Regions from separate parts of the Paenibacillus sp. FSL L8-0435 genome, predicted to be linked through region 1. Evidence: a T-box and tRNA genes for the amino acid it is inferred to sense, from the RefSeq annotation. Region 1 holds a T-box; the other regions hold tRNA genes.
What was found. A T-box is a leader RNA that pairs with one kind of tRNA and senses whether it is charged. The one in region 1 lies ahead of ileS (isoleucine--tRNA ligase), so its partner is inferred to be a tRNA-Ile.
Positions count from the first base shown of each region.

Region 1 (6,564 bases):
ATGGGAAGCTTTTGGTCAGCAGGGTACCTGGCACTTTATCGGTCATTTGCAGACAAACAAGGTGAAAGACGTGATTGGCAAGTTTCGTTACATCCATTCACTGGATCGTTTGTCATTGGCGAAGGAGTTGGATAAAAAAGCAGCTTCACTTGGCATCCAAGTGGAAACGTTTTTGCAGGTGAATATTTCGGGTGAAGAGAGCAAGTATGGCTTACAGCCTGAACAGGCAAGTTCTTTTTTGCGTGATATTCGTTCGTTCAACAATCTCAAGGTCGTCGGCCTGATGACCATGGCACCTCATGAGGAAGATCCGGAGCTGACGCGTCCCGTATTTCGTGGATTGCGTGAGCTGAGAGATCAATTGAATGGACAAGCCCTGACAGCAGAGCCATTGACTGAGCTGTCGATGGGGATGTCCAATGATTTTGAAGTGGCCATTGAAGAAGGTGCAACCTGGGTACGGCTAGGATCGATTCTCGTAGGAAAAGAGGAGGGTTCACGATGGGCGTAATGAATAAATTTATGAATTTCCTCGGACTTCAGGAAGAGGAAGAGATTGTGGAACGTGAACGAATGGCTGCGCAGGAGGAAAATGAGGCTGAACATCAGGAAGCTGAAACCTCCAGTCTCGATAAACGTAGAAACCAAAGGGGGAATAATGTGGTGAGCATTCATTCCCAGAAAAATGTTAAAGTTGTCCTGTATGAACCGCGTTCTTATGACGAGGCTCAGGAAATTGCCGACCATCTGCGTTCGCATCGTACCGTTGTGGTGAACTTGCAACGAATTCGCCAGGACCAAGCGCTGCGCGTTATTGATTTTTTGAGTGGCACGGTATATGCATTGGGTGGCGGTATTTCCAAAATCGGCGGAAACATTTTTCTCTGTACGCCAGATACGGTTGAAATTCAGGGATCAATTACGGAAATACTGGCTGACAGCGAGCAAGATTATAACAGAATGAGGTGAGCCGTTTTTGGAGTCGTTAGTTAATATTTTGGGTTTTGCATATCAAATTTACTTTTACATGGTCATCGTCTACATATTGATGTCATGGCTTCCCAACGCACGGGAAAGCTTTATCGGTGAATGGCTGGGCAAATTAGTGGAACCATATCTAAGTCCGTTTCGCCGATTTATACCGCCTTTGTTCGGTGTGCTGGATATTTCCCCGATTGTGGCGCTGATCGTTCTGCAACTTGCGCTTAATGGGCTAATCTCTATACTCCGGTATTTTGCATATTAGGGTAGGGTGACATAGATGAGCGGTGAAATTTACGAACATTTTAGCCATGATGAGCGGGATTTTGTAGATAAGGCTTCGGATTGGGTTGAGCGGGCAGGTAAGTATCATGACATGAAGCTAACTGACTTCCTTGATCCAAGACAGGTTTTTATATTACAGACTCTTGCAAATCGCCGTAACGACGTTCAGATTCGTCTGGATGGTGGTTACGAGGCTGCTGAACGCAAGCGTGCGCTGGTTGCACCTGATTATATGTATCTGGATGATGAGGATATGGGAATGCAGGTGCTCAGTATCACGTCTGATGATCAGAAAATCTCGGAGCTGGAGCATGGGGACTATATGGGTTCCCTGCTCGGGCTTGGGATGAAACGTGGAAAGATCGGGGATATCCAAGTGCTGGAGGACGGTTGCCATACAGTGGTGGCGGCGGAAACCGGCGCTTTTTTATCGCTTCAACTGAATCAGGTGCATCGGTTACATGTGTTCACAGACTTACTTCCTTTGGATCAGATGCGGTGGTCAGAGAGTAAACTGGAGACGATGGACATTACGGTCGCTTCTCTTCGTTTGGATGGAATCTGCGCAGATGTGTATCGGCTTAGTCGCAGTAAAGTGCTGGTGCCAATCAAAGCTGGTCGCTGCCGTGTGAACTGGAAGGTTGAGGAAGATCCCTCCAAATCGCTAAAAGCGGGTGATGTCGTATCCATTCAGGGATTTGGCCGTTTCAAGGTTATGGAACAGGATGGGATGACTAAAAAAGGGCGCTGCCGAGTGAAAATCGGCAAATTTGCCTGAGTCTGTTGCAGGAAAATCCGCTTTCTTGTCGAAATGTTTATCATAAAGGTGTAGAAAATACGCGGTGTATCCGATATACATTAAGTCAAAGCTTTACCTGAACGTTGGAGGATGCAATTCGGATCCTGCATTCCGTATATGTTGCCAAGGTTAGGCATCAACGATACGGCCCCTTGGGTGGTACCCATATGCTGCAACCTTCTCTAAACGGGAAGGAACTTTTACAGGAGGTGGACAGCATGCCATTAACGCCGCTGGACATACACAACAAGGAATTTTCCCGACGTTTGCGCGGGTATGACGAGGATGAAGTCAATGAATTCCTGGATCAAGTCATCAAAGATTACGAAGGCGTCATTCGCGAGAACAAAGAGCTGAGCAATCAGTTGCTGTCCGTTCAGGAGAAACTGGATCATTTTTCTACAATTGAAGAGACGCTTAGCAAAACGATCATCATTGCGCAGGAAGCTGCTGATGATGTGAAGGGTAATGCGAAGAAAGAAGCGCAGTTGATCGTGAAGGAAGCAGAGAAAAATGCAGACCGGATCGTGAACGAATCGCTGGGCAAATCGCGTAAAATTGCTTTGGAAGTGGAAGAACTGAAAAAGCAGGCCTCGATTTATCGTGCCCGTTTCCGCACGCTTGTTGAAGCGCAGCTTGAACTGTTGACTCAGGATGGTTGGGAAGTGCTGGAGAGCCGGGAGCAGGAAGTGCGTGACCGTGAGCGGGAGATGAAAGAAATTTATTAGTCTGTCGCCTGGTTGACTTTTGTCTGCAAAGAGGCTATAACTATATTCATAATGAATAGTGATTCCATGACGGGTTTAGTACGTTATGATCTCATCCCTCAGAGAGTTGGTGGTTGGTGCAAACCAATGGATGAGTTATAGCCGAATATCTCCCCGGAGAAGTGACGCTGAAGCGGTGATCTTGAATGCCGTGTGTAAGCCGAACCGTAAGCCGTACGTTATAACGGCACCCTGCAGTAGCTTAGCGGGGCATAAGCGCTGTTGATGACAGAGCATACCCAGGCTTGCCTGGATGTGGTTTGTGATGAACAGAATTAGGGTGGTAACGCGAGTATAGCCTCGTCCCTTTCCAGGGACGGGGCTTTTTTGTGTCCAAAAAAGGCGAACGCCCATGAGGCCCGCAGGGACCTCAGGGAGAGAGTCACCCGCCGGGAGAGCGAAGCGCCCGGCACACGGGTTCGCTAAGGCGAGCGTCCATGAGGCCCGAAGGGACCTCAAGGAGAGAGCCACCCGCCGGGGCAGCGAAGCGCCCGGCAACACCCGCCTCGCGGTAAGGCCATGCGGCGTTCACGCAGGGAATAGCCGCAAAATGGCCGCCACTACGCACATCCCCCCCTCACCCATAAGCGCCACCGATCCCCCACCGACAACCCATCCCGGGTGTCCAGAGGGCGGAGCGCCTATGGGGTCCCCCTTGGCAAGGGGGATTTAGGGGGATTGAAACGCTTTTTGTGGACGGTCCACAATCCAACCAAAGAAAGGGAAGATAATCATCATGCAACGAGTTGACGTCAAAGAGAAGGCACGTGCCAGAGAATTACGCGTGTTAGATAAATGGAAAACGGAGAATACATTCAAAAGAACCATCGAAAACCGGGAGGGCAAGCCAAACTTCGTATTTTATGAAGGGCCACCTACAGCGAACGGTAAACCGCATATCGGTCACGTACTGGGACGGGTAATCAAGGATTTTGTTGGACGGTATAACACGATGAAGGGTTACCGTGTTGTTCGTAAAGCAGGTTGGGATACACATGGTCTGCCTGTAGAACTGGGTGTACAGAAGAAGCTTGGTATCTCCCACAAGTGGGAAATCGAAGATTACGGCGTGGAAAAATTCATTAACGAATGTAAAGCGAGCGTATTCGAGTACGAGCAACAATGGCGTGATCTGACAGAAGGTATCGGATACTGGACGGATATGGATAACCCGTATATCACCCTTGATAACAACTACATCGAGAGTGTATGGAACATCCTGGCGACAATTCATGAGAAAGGTCTGTTGTATCGTGGTCACCGTGTGAGCCCGTATTGTCCATCTTGCCAGACAACACTGAGTTCCCATGAAGTTGCACAAGGGTACAAAGACGTTAAAGATCTGAGTGCTACAGCGAAATTCAAACTGAATGACAGCGGAGAATTTGTACTGGCTTGGACGACAACACCTTGGACACTGCCTTCACACGTTGCACTTGCCGTGAATCCGGATATGGACTACTCCCGTGTTCGTCAAGGTGATGAAGTGTACATCATGGCAACCAATCTGGTTGAAAAAGTGATGAAAGATACCAAGGGTGAGTATGAGATCATCGGTGCACTGAAAGGTGCCGACCTGGTTGGCAAAACGTATGATCCTCCGTTCAACTACATTCAGGCTGAGAAAGCCAACATCATTCTGGGTGCAGGCTTTGTAACGGATGCAAGTGGTACGGGTATCGTACACATGGCTCCTGCCCATGGTGAAGATGACTACCGTGTATGCCGTGAGAATGGCATCAGCTTTGTGAACATGGTGGACCTGGAAGGTAAATTTGTCGCTGAAGTGACTGACTTTGCCGGACGTTTCGTGAAGGATTGTGATATTGATATCGTGCGATATCTGTCTGAGCATGGACGTTTGTTCAGCAAAGAAAAATATGAGCATAGCTATCCGTTCTGCTGGCGTTGTGATACACCGCTTCTGTACTATGCAATGGACAGCTGGTTTATCCAAACAACAGCCATCAAGGACGAATTGATTGCCAACAACAGTGAAGTGGATTGGTACCCGGGTCACGTTCGTGAAGGTCGCTTCGGGAAATTCCTCGAGGATCTGGTGGATTGGAACATCAGCCGTGATCGCTATTGGGGAACTCCGCTGAATATCTGGGTATGTGAGGAGACTGGCGAACAATTTGCTCCACACAGCATTGCAGAATTGCGTGCTCGTGCAGTAGGTGATGTGCCTGAGAATCTTGAATTGCATAAACCATATGTGGATGACGTTAAAGTCATGAGCTCTTGTGGCAAATATGAAATGAAACGTACACCGGAAGTGATCGATGTCTGGTTCGACAGCGGCTCCATGCCGTTTGCCCAGCAGCACTATCCATTTGAAAATAAAGAAGTATTCGAACAGCAGTATCCTGCTGATATGATCTGTGAAGGGATTGACCAGACACGTGGCTGGTTCTACAGCTTGCTGGCGGTTTCCACCCTTTTGACAGGCAAAGCGCCTTACAAAGCGGTTATGGCTACAGGACACGTTCTTGATGAGAACGGACAGAAGATGTCCAAATCCAAAGGTAACGTTATCGATCCTTGGGAAGTGATTGAAGAATACGGTACAGATGCATTCCGCTGGGCTTTGTTGTCTGACAGTGCACCGTGGAACAGCAAACGTTTCTCCAAAGGTATCGTAGGCGAAGCAAAATCCAAAATGGTGGATACGCTGGTCAACACCCATGCATTCCTGACGCTTTATGCTACCATTGATGGATTTGATCCACAGGAGCACCCGTTCCAACTGTCTGCACACAAGCTGGATCGCTGGATTCTGTCGAGACTGAACAGCCTGATCCTGGTTGTAGAAAAAGCGCTGTTGGTTAACGACTATCTGAACTCTTCCAAAGCGATTGAAGCATTTGTTGATGAGTTGAGTAACTGGTATATCCGTCGTTCCCGTGACCGGTTCTGGGGAAGTGGTCTGACAGAGGATAAACTGGACGCTTACCGTACATTGACTGAGGTACTGGTGACTACTGCGAAGTTGGTTGCTCCGTTTACACCGATGCTGGCAGAAGACATCTATCTGAACCTTGCAACAGGTGAGAGTGTACACATGGAAGACTATCCAGTAGCCAATGAAGCGCTGATTGATGCAGGACTGGAACAGGATATGGAGACGGCTCGCCGCGTGGTTGAACTTGCCCGTAACGTTCGTAACGAAACAGGTATCAAGACACGTCAACCGCTGTCCGAATTGATCGTTTCTCTTGATAAAGGGTTTGACCTGGCAAGTTATGAAGAGATCATCAAGGAAGAGATCAATGTAAAAGGAATCCGTACGGAGCATAATGATGCGGAATTCGTTGACTTTACATTGAAGCTGAACCTGAAAGTTGCAGGTAAGAAATACGGTAAAAACGTAGGATTCCTGCAAAACTTCTTCAAGGGAATGTCGGCCGATGAGACACGTAAAGTGGTTTCGGAGGGTATGCTGAACATCGTTTCACCGGAAGGAGAAGAGCTGCAAGTGACGAACGAAGAATTATTAGTTGATAAACAGGCCAAATCAGGTTTTGCATCAGCATCAGGTTACGGTCTGACGGTTGCGCTCAATACCGAAATCACGCCAGCATTGGAACAGGAAGGCTGGGTCCGTGAAGTGGTTCGTGCTGTGCAGGATACCCGGAAACGACTGGACCTGCCGATTGAGAAAAGAGTACGTTTGACGCTGGATGTGGATGCATCCCTTCAGGAAGCTATTCAGGCGTTTGATGATGTGTT
Region 1 is NZ_CP150185.1:4,865,261-4,871,824, reverse strand. It holds gene NST33_RS21705 (YggS family pyridoxal phosphate-dependent enzyme) at 1-511, shown strand, start outside; gene NST33_RS21700 (cell division protein SepF) at 502-969, shown strand; gene NST33_RS21695 (YggT family protein) at 977-1,246, shown strand; gene NST33_RS21690 (YlmH/Sll1252 family protein) at 1,262-2,044, shown strand; gene NST33_RS21685 (DivIVA domain-containing protein) at 2,284-2,793, shown strand; T-box leader at 2,851-3,143, shown strand; gene ileS (isoleucine--tRNA ligase) at 3,569-6,564, shown strand, end outside.

Region 2 (6,564 bases), 1.3 Mb from region 1:
GCTCCAGGGGGACGAAAGGAAAAAGGTTGCCTTCTGCACTTTATTCTCCTGAAGAACTTTCAGAATCGGCTCTGTCCGTTTATCTCCCCAGCTGATGTCAAAGGTAAGTGCAATTACCTTCTTCTCGGTTGGAACGCTGTAGACGGCTGATGGTGCTTCCTCCGAGAATACGGAGACATTGCCACGCTCCAGATAAATAATACCGATCGCAAAGATGGCAGCAACGAAGACAATCAGGTACCGTTTAATCTTTTTGCCGCTAAATACATAGAACGAGTTCATTTCAATAAGCGCCCCTCTCCCATAAGAAATGCTTGTTTACTCTCCAATGTATGCTCGTACTCCCCAGTTATTCGTAACACGAACCTTGTTTGTCCATCATTTTAGATTCTACAGGAGGTTATTATGTTAAAATTCAGTACATTTCTTAGAGATCTTGGTTCCATCCGCAGTGCATTAATCTGGTCCGTAGTTTTGTTTGCTGTTGGAATAGGGGCAGGATGGGTGAGTACAGGGCCTCTAGAAGAACTGTTGTTGAACCAAATCGGAGGTTTACGTGAAGTCAGTGAACGGCTGGAGCAGGGGGGCAATGTGCAATGGAACTTCTTCCTGTTTATCTTTTTCAATAATGCCATCAAAAGTGTACTTGTCATCTATGCCGGTATATTCTTCGGAATTCTGCCTGTCATCTTCCTGCTGATCAATGGGATGGTCCTTGGATTTGTGGTGCACACCACGATGAATTATGGAGCAAGCTTCTATGATATTGTGGTTAAAGGTTTACTTCCGCATGGCATTATTGAGATTCCGGTCATTATTATTGCTTGCGCCTTCGGACTGAAGTTTGGTGGTCTGGTTATCCAAAGCCTTGCACAACTTGGAAGTGACAAGCGAAATATGATGGGAAACCGGTGGAGAGCATTCATGAATAGGACGTTAACGGCATCCTTCTGGGTTGTCATCTTGCTTCTTGTTGCAGCAATCATCGAAAGCACACTTACTTATACTCTGGTGAGAGGATAAAATTTTGTGATGGTTGGCATTCATAAATTTTCAGAAAGTTGACCATAACAATAAAACGGGTTCCAGCAGCACCCACAAAAAGCGAATGCACGGGTGTTGCATGAAACTTCTGTAAGTGTGATAAAGAGGCTATGCACAAAAAGGAGAACTCTAATGCTGGGTATGTTGTTTAACGATAAGGAATGCAAGGAATTAGACTATGTGCTACGTAAAGAATTAGATGAAATGCTGTTCGATCTGAGTGATAATCGTCTTGACCAAGAGATCAAATATGCTATCGCGAGCCGATATAAGACTGTGTTCCGCATGTATGCACGCTTTGCCCCACCAAAAGAGTTGTCCAAGTATGCAAGAGGTGGAAAACTGAAAAAGTCGAAGCCGTAATGCTGAAGCTGGTCATATATTAGATTTACAGTAGTGGAAGTGAGGTGCGGCTCTCAATAGCGGGTGCTGTACCTCTGAACCATGAAAATGCGAAATTGTTGGGGGGGGGGGCATACTTTTTGTCGAAAAAGGGTTGACCTTTCTAATTTCATATGGTAAATTAATTTTCGTTCCTTTTTTAGGAGCGGTTCACCGAAAAAAGCATGAAAATAAAGCGATTGAAAAGAATTGAAAAAATAATGCTTGCAAAGAGAACTTCAACATGATATATTATAAAAGTCGCCGCTGAAACGACGACAACATGAAAAACAGAACTAAATTGAATGTTTGATCTTTGAAAACTGAACAACGAGTGAGTAAACATTCTGCTTGCAGAATGACGCGAAAGTTGAAGACAAGCCTTGGCTTGAATCGACTGGAGCACAATTGAGATTTTTAATCTCGTCAGATTCAAAATGAGCTTATCGCTCTTTTCAATACTTTATTGGAGAGTTTGATCCTGGCTCAGGACGAACGCTGGCGGCATGCCTAATACATGCAAGTCGAGCGGAGTTGATAGGGAGCTTGCTTCCTTGATACTTAGCGGCGGACGGGTGAGTAACACGTAGGCAACCTGCCCTCAAGTTTGGGACAACTACCGGAAACGGTAGCTAATACCGAATAGTTGTTTTCTTCGCCTGAAGGAAACTGGAAAGACGGAGCAATCTGTCACTTGGGGATGGGCCTGCGGCGCATTAGCTAGTTGGTGGGGTAACGGCTCACCAAGGCGACGATGCGTAGCCGACCTGAGAGGGTGATCGGCCACACTGGGACTGAGACACGGCCCAGACTCCTACGGGAGGCAGCAGTAGGGAATCTTCCGCAATGGGCGAAAGCCTGACGGAGCAATGCCGCGTGAGTGATGAAGGTTTTCGGATCGTAAAGCTCTGTTGCCAGGGAAGAACGCTTGGGAGAGTAACTGCTCTCAAGGTGACGGTACCTGAGAAGAAAGCCCCGGCTAACTACGTGCCAGCAGCCGCGGTAATACGTAGGGGGCAAGCGTTGTCCGGAATTATTGGGCGTAAAGCGCGCGCAGGCGGTCATTTAAGTCTGGTGTTTAATCCCGGGGCTCAACCCCGGATCGCACTGGAAACTGGGTGACTTGAGTGCAGAAGAGGAGAGTGGAATTCCACGTGTAGCGGTGAAATGCGTAGATATGTGGAGGAACACCAGTGGCGAAGGCGACTCTCTGGGCTGTAACTGACGCTGAGGCGCGAAAGCGTGGGGAGCAAACAGGATTAGATACCCTGGTAGTCCACGCCGTAAACGATGAGTGCTAGGTGTTAGGGGTTTCGATACCCTTGGTGCCGAAGTTAACACATTAAGCACTCCGCCTGGGGAGTACGGTCGCAAGACTGAAACTCAAAGGAATTGACGGGGACCCGCACAAGCAGTGGAGTATGTGGTTTAATTCGAAGCAACGCGAAGAACCTTACCAGGTCTTGACATCCCTCTGACCGGTACAGAGATGTACCTTTCCTTCGGGACAGAGGAGACAGGTGGTGCATGGTTGTCGTCAGCTCGTGTCGTGAGATGTTGGGTTAAGTCCCGCAACGAGCGCAACCCTTATATTTAGTTGCCAGCACTTCGGGTGGGCACTCTAGATAGACTGCCGGTGACAAACCGGAGGAAGGTGGGGATGACGTCAAATCATCGTCATGCCCCTTATGACCTGGGCTACACACGTACTACAATGGCCGGTACAACGGGCTGCGAAATCGCGAGATGGAGCCAATCCCAACAAAGCCGGTCTCAGTTCGGATTGCAGGCTGCAACTCGCCTGCATGAAGTCGGAATTGCTAGTAATCGCGGATCAGCATGCCGCGGTGAATACGTTCCCGGGTCTTGTACACACCGCCCGTCACACCACGAGAGTTTATAACACCCGAAGTCGGTGGGGTAACCGCAAGGAGCCAGCCGCCGAAGGTGGGATAGATGATTGGGGTGAAGTCGTAACAAGGTAGCCGTATCGGAAGGTGCGGCTGGATCACCTCCTTTCTATGGAGAATCGTTTCCCGAGTGGAAACATTCAAATAAGTAGGTTCTTAGAACCTACAACAGCGATTCATTTTGGTCTATCACTTCGGTGTGGATGAAATGAAGAGCAAAGCAACTCACTCGTTGCTCAGTTTTGAGAGCTTAAACTCTCAAACGTTTGGTGGCGATAGCGAAGGGGTTCCACACGTTCCCATCCCGAACACGACCGTTAAGCCCTTCAGCGTCAATGGTACTTGGACCGCAGGGTCCTGGGAGAGTAGAACGCCGCCAAGCGTAACCCATTTTGGGTTCAAATAGTATATGTAATGTGGGCCCTTAGCTCAGTTGGTTAGAGCGCACCTCTGATAAGGGTGAGGCCGGTGGTTCGAGTCCACCAGGGCCCACCATCTATACCTTTAAACTTTATATGGGGCCATAGCTCAGCTGGGAGAGCGCCTGCCTTGCAAGCAGGAGGTCAGCGGTTCGATCCCGCTTGGCTCCACCAAAAATGTTTTACAAGTTTGTTCTTTGAAAACTAGATATCGAAACGAAACAAACGCGAATTAGAACATTCCTTTAAGCTGAACTTGTGCAAACAAGTCAAGTGTATAAAGGTAGTTGAATTGCTTTTGTGATGGTATCGGGTGAGAGCGACTTTTGGCTTTGCGCAAGCAAAACAAGGGAAGCGAACGACCGAAACCGGAACAAAATGGTTAAGCTACTAAGAGCACACGGAGGATGCCTAGGCGCTAGGAGCCGATGAAGGACGTGGCGAACAACGAAACTGCCTCGGGGAGCTGTAAGCAAGCTTTGATCCGGGGGTGTCCGAATGGGGAAACCCAGCTGGGGTAATTTCCAGTTACTCACAACTGAATACATAGGTTGTGTAGAGGCATACCAGGGGAACTGAAACATCTAAGTACCCTGAGGAAGAGAAAACAATAGTGATTCCGTCAGTAGCGGCGAGCGAACGCGGAGAAGCCCAAACCAGAGAGCTTGCTCTTTGGGGTTGTGGGACGTCTCACATGGAGTTACAAAGGAACCGGTTAAGCGAAGAGGTCTGGAAAGGCCTGCCAAAGAAGGTAAAAGCCCTGTAGTTGAAAGTTGGTTCCCTCCGAGACGGATCCCGAGTAGTGCGGGGCACGTGAAACCCCGTATGAATCCGGCAGGACCATCTGCCAAGGCTAAATACTTCCTAGCGACCGATAGTGAAGCAGTACCGTGAGGGAAAGGTGAAAAGCACCCCGGAAGGGGAGTGAAATAGAACCTGAAACCGTGTGCTTACAAAAAGTCAGAGCCCGTTTTAGGGGTGATGGCGTGCCTTTTGTAGAATGAACCGGCGAGTTACGTTCCCGTGCAAGGTTAAGGTGAAGAGCCGGAGCCGCAGCGAAAGCGAGTCTGAATAGGGCGATTGAGTACGTGGACGTAGACCCGAAACCGGGTGATCTACCCCTGTCCAGGGTGAAGGTGCGGTAACACGCACTGGAGGCCCGAACCCACGCATGTTGAAAAATGCGGGGATGAGGTGGGGGTAGCGGAGAAATTCCAATCGAACTCGGAGATAGCTGGTTCTCCCCGAAATAGCTTTAGGGCTAGCCTCGGAAAACAGAGTCGTGGAGGTAGAGCACTGATTGGGTGCGGGGCCCGCAAGGGTTACCAAGCTCAGTCAAACTCCGAATGCCATAGACTTACTTCCGGGAGTCAGACAGTGAGTGCTAAGATCCATTGTCAAAAGGGAAACAGCCCAGACCATCAGCTAAGGTCCCCAAGTGTGTGTTAAGTGGGAAAGGATGTGGAGTTGCACAGACAACCAGGATGTTGGCTTAGAAGCAGCCACCATTGAAAGAGTGCGTAATAGCTCACTGGTCGAGTGACTCTGCGCCGAAAATGTAACGGGGCTAAACACACCACCGAAGCTATGGCTTGATGCTTTGCATCAGGGGTAGGGGAGCGTTGTATAAGGGTTGAAGGTGTACCGTAAGGAGCGCTGGACATTATACAAGTGAGAATGCCGGTATGAGTAACGAAAAGATCAGTGAGAATCTGATCCGCCGAAAGCCTAAGGGTTCCTGAGGAAGGCTCGTCCGCTCAGGGTAAGTCGGGACCTAAGGCGAGGCCGAAAGGCGTAGTCGAAGGACAACAGGTCGAAATTCCTGTACCACCGTAAGCCGTTATGAGCAATGGGGGGACGCAGTAGGGTAGTGACGCGGACTGATGGATGTCCGTCTAAGCAGTGAGGCTGATGTGTAGGCAAATCCGCACATTGTAAGGCTGAGCTGTGATGGGGAGCGAAAATTACAGTAGCGAAGGTCATGATCTCACACTGCCAAGAAAAGCCTCTAGCCAGGTGATGGTGCCCGTACCGCAAACCGACACAGGTAGGCGAGAAGAGTATTCTAAGGCGCGCGGAAGAACTCTCGTTAAGGAACTCGGCAAAATGACCCCGTAACTTCGGGAGAAGGGGTGCCCCGGTAGTGTGAATAGCACGAGGGGGCCGCAGTGAAAAGGCCCAAGCGACTGTTTAGCAAAAACACAGGTCTGTGCGAAGCCGTAAGGCGAAGTATACGGGCTGACGCCTGCCCGGTGCTGGAAGGTTAAGGGGAGTGGTTAGGGAGTAATCCCGAAGCTGTGAACCGAAGCCCCAGTAAACGGCGGCCGTAACTATAACGGTCCTAAGGTAGCGAAATTCCTTGTCAGGTAAATTCTGACCCGCACGAATGGCGTAACGACTTGGGCGCTGTCTCAACGAGAGATCCGGTGAAATTTTAATACCTGTGAAGATGCAGGTTACCCGCGACAAGACGGAAAGACCCCATGGAGCTTTACTGCAGCTTGATATTGAATTTGGGTACGATCTGTACAGGATAGGTGGGAGCCTTTGAAGCATGAGCGCCAGCTTGTGTGGAGGCAACGTTGGGATACCACCCTGATCGTATCTAGGTTCTAACCTGGTACCGTAATCCGGTGCGGGGACAGTGTCAGGTGGGCAGTTTGACTGGGGCGGTCGCCTCCTAAAGAGTAACGGAGGCGCCCAAAGGTTCCCTCAGAATGGTTGGAAATCATTCGAAGAGTGCAAAGGCATAAGGGAGCTTGACTGCGAGACCTACAAGTCGAGCAGGGACGAAAGTCGGGCTTAGTGAT
Region 2 is NZ_CP150185.1:6,167,826-6,174,389, reverse strand. It holds gene pdaB (polysaccharide deacetylase family sporulation protein PdaB) at 1-282, opposite strand, end outside; gene NST33_RS27375 (stage II sporulation protein M) at 406-1,023, shown strand; gene NST33_RS27370 (hypothetical protein) at 1,177-1,407, shown strand; rRNA gene NST33_RS27365 (16S ribosomal RNA) at 1,889-3,444, shown strand; rRNA gene rrf (5S ribosomal RNA) at 3,601-3,717, shown strand; tRNA gene NST33_RS27355 (tRNA-Ile) at 3,754-3,830, shown strand; tRNA gene NST33_RS27350 (tRNA-Ala) at 3,853-3,928, shown strand; rRNA gene NST33_RS27345 (23S ribosomal RNA) at 4,135-6,564, shown strand, end outside.
Region 2: it has a tRNA-Ile gene. The T-box ahead of ileS (isoleucine--tRNA ligase) is inferred to sense a tRNA for this amino acid. The anticodon was not compared.

Region 3 (6,564 bases), 2.4 Mb from region 1:
TTTAATGGGCGAACAGCCCAACCCTTGGGACCTACTTCAGCCCCAGGATGCGATGAGCCGACATCGAGGTGCCAAACCTCCCCGTCGATGTGGACTCTTGGGGGAGATAAGCCTGTTATCCCCAGGGTAGCTTTTATCCGTTGAGCGATGGCCCTTCCATGCGGTACCACCGGATCACTAAGCCCGACTTTCGTCCCTGCTCGACTTGTAGGTCTCGCAGTCAAGCTCCCTTATGCCTTTGCACTCTTCGAATGATTTCCAACCATTCTGAGGGAACCTTTGGGCGCCTCCGTTACTCTTTAGGAGGCGACCGCCCCAGTCAAACTGCCCACCTGACACTGTCCCCGCACCGGATTACGGTACCAGGTTAGAACCTAGATACGATCAGGGTGGTATCCCAACGTTGCCTCCACACAAGCTGGCGCTCATGCTTCAAAGGCTCCCACCTATCCTGTACAGATCGTACCCAAATTCAATATCAAGCTGCAGTAAAGCTCCATGGGGTCTTTCCGTCTTGTCGCGGGTAACCTGCATCTTCACAGGTATTAAAATTTCACCGGATCTCTCGTTGAGACAGCGCCCAAGTCGTTACGCCATTCGTGCGGGTCAGAATTTACCTGACAAGGAATTTCGCTACCTTAGGACCGTTATAGTTACGGCCGCCGTTTACTGGGGCTTCGGTTCACAGCTTCGGGATTACTCCCTAACCACTCCCCTTAACCTTCCAGCACCGGGCAGGCGTCAGCCCGTATACTTCGCCTTACGGCTTCGCACAGACCTGTGTTTTTGCTAAACAGTCGCTTGGGCCTTTTCACTGCGGCCCCCTCGTGCTATTCACACTACCGGGGCACCCCTTCTCCCGAAGTTACGGGGTCATTTTGCCGAGTTCCTTAACGAGAGTTCTTCCGCGCGCCTTAGAATACTCTTCTCGCCTACCTGTGTCGGTTTGCGGTACGGGCACCATCACCTGGCTAGAGGCTTTTCTTGGCAGTGTGAGATCATGACCTTCGCTACTATAATTTTCGCTCCCCATCACAGCTCAGCCTTACAATGTGCGGATTTGCCTACACATCAGCCTCACTGCTTAGACGGACATCCATCAGTCCGCGTCACTACCCTACTGCGTCCCCCCATTGCTCATAACGGCTTACGGTGGTACAGGAATTTCGACCTGTTGTCCTTCGACTACGCCTTTCGGCCTCGCCTTAGGTCCCGACTTACCCTGAGCGGACGAGCCTTCCTCAGGAACCCTTAGGCTTTCGGCGGATCAGATTCTCACTGATCTTTTCGTTACTCATACCGGCATTCTCACTTGTATAATGTCCAGCGCTCCTTACGGTACACCTTCAACCCTTATACAACGCTCCCCTACCCCTGATGCAAAGCATCAAGCCATAGCTTCGGTGGTGTGTTTAGCCCCGTTACATTTTCGGCGCAGAGTCACTCGACCAGTGAGCTATTACGCACTCTTTCAATGGTGGCTGCTTCTAAGCCAACATCCTGGTTGTCTGTGCAACTCCACATCCTTTCCCACTTAACACACACTTGGGGACCTTAGCTGATGGTCTGGGCTGTTTCCCTTTTGACAATGGATCTTAGCACTCACTGTCTGACTCCCGGAAGTAAGTCTATGGCATTCGGAGTTTGACTGAGCTTGGTAACCCTTGCGGGCCCCGCACCCAATCAGTGCTCTACCTCCACGACTCTGTTTTCCGAGGCTAGCCCTAAAGCTATTTCGGGGAGAACCAGCTATCTCCGAGTTCGATTGGAATTTCTCCGCTACCCCCACCTCATCCCCGCATTTTTCAACATGCGTGGGTTCGGGCCTCCAGTGCGTGTTACCGCACCTTCACCCTGGACAGGGGTAGATCACCCGGTTTCGGGTCTACGTCCACGTACTACATCGCCCTATTCAGACTCGCTTTCGCTGCGGCTCCGGCTCTTCACCTTAACCTTGCACGGGAACGTAACTCGCCGGTTCATTCTACAAAAGGCACGCCATCACCCCTAAAACGGGCTCTGACTTTTTGTAAGCACACGGTTTCAGGTTCTATTTCACTCCCCTTCCGGGGTGCTTTTCACCTTTCCCTCACGGTACTGCTTCACTATCGGTCGCTAGGAAGTATTTAGCCTTGGCAGATGGTCCTGCCGGATTCATACGGGGTTTCACGTGCCCCGCACTACTCGGGATCCGTCTCGGAGGGAACAGACTTTCAACTACAGGGCTTTTACCTTCTTTGGCGGGCCTTTCCAGACCTCTTCGCTTAACCGGTTCCTTTGTAACTCCATGTGAGACGTCCCACAACCCCAAAGAGCAAGCTCTCTGGTTTGGGCTTCTCCGCGTTCGCTCGCCGCTACTGACGGAATCACTATTGTTTTCTCTTCCTCAGGGTACTTAGATGTTTCAGTTCCCCTGGTATGCCTCTACACAACCTATGTATTCAGTTGTGAGTAACTGGAAATTACCCCAGCTGGGTTTCCCCATTCGGACACCCCCGGATCAAAGCTTGCTTACAGCTCCCCGAGGCAGTTTCGTTGTTCGCCACGTCCTTCATCGGCTCCTAGCGCCTAGGCATCCTCCGTGTGCTCTTAGTAGCTTAACCATTTTGTTCCGGTTTCGGTCGCTCGCCTCCCTTGTTTTGCTTGCGCAAAGCCAAAAGTCGCTCTCACCCGATACCATCACAAAAGCAATTTAACTACCTTTATACACTTGACTTGTTTGCACAAGTTCAGCTTAAAGGAATGTTCTAATTCGCGTTTGTTTCGTTTCGATATCTAGTTTTCAAAGAACAAACTTGTAAAACATTTTTGGTGGAGCCAAGCGGGATCGAACCGCTGACCTCCTGCTTGCAAGGCAGGCGCTCTCCCAGCTGAGCTATGGCCCCATATAAAGTTTAAAGGTATAGATGGTGGGCCCTGGTGGACTCGAACCACCGGCCTCACCCTTATCAGAGGTGCGCTCTAACCAACTGAGCTAAGGGCCCACATTACATATACTATTTGAACCCAAAATGGGTTACGCTTGGCGGCGTTCTACTCTCCCAGGACCCTGCGGTCCAAGTACCATTGACGCTGAAGGGCTTAACGGTCGTGTTCGGGATGGGAACGTGTGGAACCCCTTCGCTATCGCCACCAAACGTTTGAGAGTTTAAGCTCTCAAAACTGAGCAACGAGTGAGTAACTAGCCGACCTGGCTAGATTTTGTATTTGAATGTTTCCACTCGGGAAACGATTCTCCATAGAAAGGAGGTGATCCAGCCGCACCTTCCGATACGGCTACCTTGTTACGACTTCACCCCAATCATCTATCCCACCTTCGGCGGCTGGCTCCTTGCGGTTACCCCACCGACTTCGGGTGTTATAAACTCTCGTGGTGTGACGGGCGGTGTGTACAAGACCCGGGAACGTATTCACCGCGGCATGCTGATCCGCGATTACTAGCAATTCCGACTTCATGCAGGCGAGTTGCAGCCTGCAATCCGAACTGAGACCGGCTTTGTTGGGATTGGCTCCATCTCGCGATTTCGCAGCCCGTTGTACCGGCCATTGTAGTACGTGTGTAGCCCAGGTCATAAGGGGCATGATGATTTGACGTCATCCCCACCTTCCTCCGGTTTGTCACCGGCAGTCTATCTAGAGTGCCCACCCGAAGTGCTGGCAACTAAATATAAGGGTTGCGCTCGTTGCGGGACTTAACCCAACATCTCACGACACGAGCTGACGACAACCATGCACCACCTGTCTTGAATGTTCCGAAGAAAAGGTACATCTCTGCACCGGTCATTCAGATGTCAAGACCTGGTAAGGTTCTTCGCGTTGCTTCGAATTAAACCACATACTCCACTGCTTGTGCGGGTCCCCGTCAATTCCTTTGAGTTTCAGTCTTGCGACCGTACTCCCCAGGCGGAGTGCTTAATGTGTTAACTTCGGCACCAAGGGTATCGAAACCCCTAACACCTAGCACTCATCGTTTACGGCGTGGACTACCAGGGTATCTAATCCTGTTTGCTCCCCACGCTTTCGCGCCTCAGCGTCAGTTACAGCCCAGAGAGTCGCCTTCGCCACTGGTGTTCCTCCACATATCTACGCATTTCACCGCTACACGTGGAATTCCACTCTCCTCTTCTGCACTCAAGTCACCCAGTTTCCAGTGCGATCCGGGGTTGAGCCCCGGGATTAAACACCAGACTTAAATGACCGCCTGCGCGCGCTTTACGCCCAATAATTCCGGACAACGCTTGCCCCCTACGTATTACCGCGGCTGCTGGCACGTAGTTAGCCGGGGCTTTCTTCTCAGGTACCGTCACCTTGAGAGCAGTTACTCTCCCAAGCGTTCTTCCCTGGCAACAGAGCTTTACGATCCGAAAACCTTCATCACTCACGCGGCATTGCTCCGTCAGGCTTTCGCCCATTGCGGAAGATTCCCTACTGCTGCCTCCCGTAGGAGTCTGGGCCGTGTCTCAGTCCCAGTGTGGCCGATCACCCTCTCAGGTCGGCTACGCATCGTCGCCTTGGTGAGCCGTTACCCCACCAACTAGCTAATGCGCCGCAGGCCCATCCCCAAGTGACAGATTGCTCCGTCTTTCCAGTTTCCTTCAGGCGAAGAAAACAACTATTCGGTATTAGCTACCGTTTCCGGTAGTTGTCCCAAACTTGAGGGCAGGTTGCCTACGTGTTACTCACCCGTCCGCCGCTAAGTATCAAGGAAGCAAGCTTCCTATCAACTCCGCTCGACTTGCATGTATTAGGCATGCCGCCAGCGTTCGTCCTGAGCCAGGATCAAACTCTCCAATAAAGTATTGAAAAGAGCGATAAGCTCATTTTGAATCTGACGAGATTAAAAATCTCATTTGTGCTCCAGTCGATCCAAGCCAAGGCTTGTCTCCAACTTTTGCGTTCATTCTGCAAGCAGAATGTTTACTCACTCGTTGTTCAGTTTTCAAAGATCAAACTCGTTTTTTCGTCACCATTTTCTCTCAGCGGCGACTTTTATAATATATCATACTTCGTTTGTTTTGGTCAAGTGTTTTTTTGAAATTCTTTTTCGAAGTTCGTAATGAGCTCCTTCATTTCATCTAAAGCATCTAACCAAGCAAGCAAAGCAACGAGATATAATGTACCATATAAATATCCTGCGAGTCAACTATCCGAACAAAGAAATTTTCAACCCTAATAATAGCCCCACACCTGGCAATCCCAAAACAGTTACAGTCCCTATCGTTGCAGGGTTCAGCGGGATGTAGGTTCCTGTAATCCAGCCAGAATAATTCACGATATATATCCCTACTGCAGCCAACACCAGATGAATTCCAAATGACGTGAAAAACGATAACCCTATCCGCTTTCTGAATAAAATAACGATAAGCCCCAGTAATGATATAACCAATACACTTCCCAGTATGATACTCTTCATATGTTACACCTCCATGTTTAATGTAAACGCGTCTACATACTAATCCCCCGTTGTGATGTAACATCATCATTAGCTCTGGCTCGCTTTGCTCTTCTCAAGTGGATCTGGTACTTCCGCTCAGCTGCCTCCAATACATAAATGGCATAATCAATCTCATCCTGCCCCTGTGCATCTTCAAACTGTCTCATAGCCCGTTCCCATTCCTGCTTAGCCATCTGAATATCTGCATAGATCTGATCCGCCTCAAGTTCCTTCAACATTCTGTTGTGTTTCTCTACCGAGTTCCGTGTATTTCGCCACAAAAACATAAACTCTCCCCCTCCTGATCAGCACAGCATATTCTCATACTTATCAGGGAAAGGACAAACTTAGAACTCGGACATTCATTTTCTTCATAAAAAAAAGAGAGCCCTAAGGCTCTCTTTGCACATCGAAACTTATTTAGCATCCGAAGTTACCAAGGAAGTCCGCTGCGTAAATTGAACACACTAACGCATCTCCCTGCGCCCTTCCAACGCTTTGGAAAGGGTCACTTCATCCGCATACTCAAGATCGCCACCTACAGGCAATCCATGCGCAATCCGGGTCACACTGATCTCAAACGGACGTACCAAGCGGGAGATATACATCGCTGTAGCCTCCCCCTCAATATTGGGGTTTGTCGCCAAGATGATCTCTTTTATACGTTCATCACTTAATCGAATCAGGAGTTCCTTCAAACGAATATCGTCTGGGCCAATTCCCTCCATAGGTGAAATCGCGCCCTGTAACACATGATAGTACCCATCGAATTCCTTGGTGCGCTCCATGGCCACCAGATCTTTCGAATCCTGAACTACACAGATTACAGAGACATCCCTAGACTTATCCTGACAGATGCGACATGGGTCCGTATCAGTGATATTACAACATACAGAACAGTAATGAAGATTACGCTTCACACTTACGAGCGCTTTGGCAAAATCGATAACGTCATCTTCCTTCATGTTAAGCACATGAAAAGCTAAACGCGCTGCCGTCTTGGGACCTACACCCGGCAACCGGGTGAAGGCATCAATCAGCTTGGCTATTGGTTCGGGATAATACAATCGATTGTGTCTCCTTTGACAGGATCAATTTTTAATTAAAATAATCCCGGAATATTCATGCCG
Region 3 is NZ_CP150185.1:139,983-146,546, reverse strand. It holds rRNA gene NST33_RS00705 (23S ribosomal RNA) at 1-2,603, opposite strand, end outside; tRNA gene NST33_RS00700 (tRNA-Ala) at 2,810-2,885, opposite strand; tRNA gene NST33_RS00695 (tRNA-Ile) at 2,908-2,984, opposite strand; rRNA gene rrf (5S ribosomal RNA) at 3,021-3,137, opposite strand; rRNA gene NST33_RS00685 (16S ribosomal RNA) at 3,243-4,795, opposite strand; gene NST33_RS00680 (pro-sigmaK processing inhibitor BofA family protein) at 5,144-5,413, opposite strand; gene NST33_RS00675 (DUF2508 family protein) at 5,446-5,721, opposite strand; gene recR (recombination mediator RecR) at 5,902-6,501, opposite strand; gene NST33_RS00665 (YbaB/EbfC family nucleoid-associated protein) at 6,537-6,564, opposite strand, start outside.
Region 3: it has a tRNA-Ile gene. The T-box ahead of ileS (isoleucine--tRNA ligase) is inferred to sense a tRNA for this amino acid. The anticodon was not compared.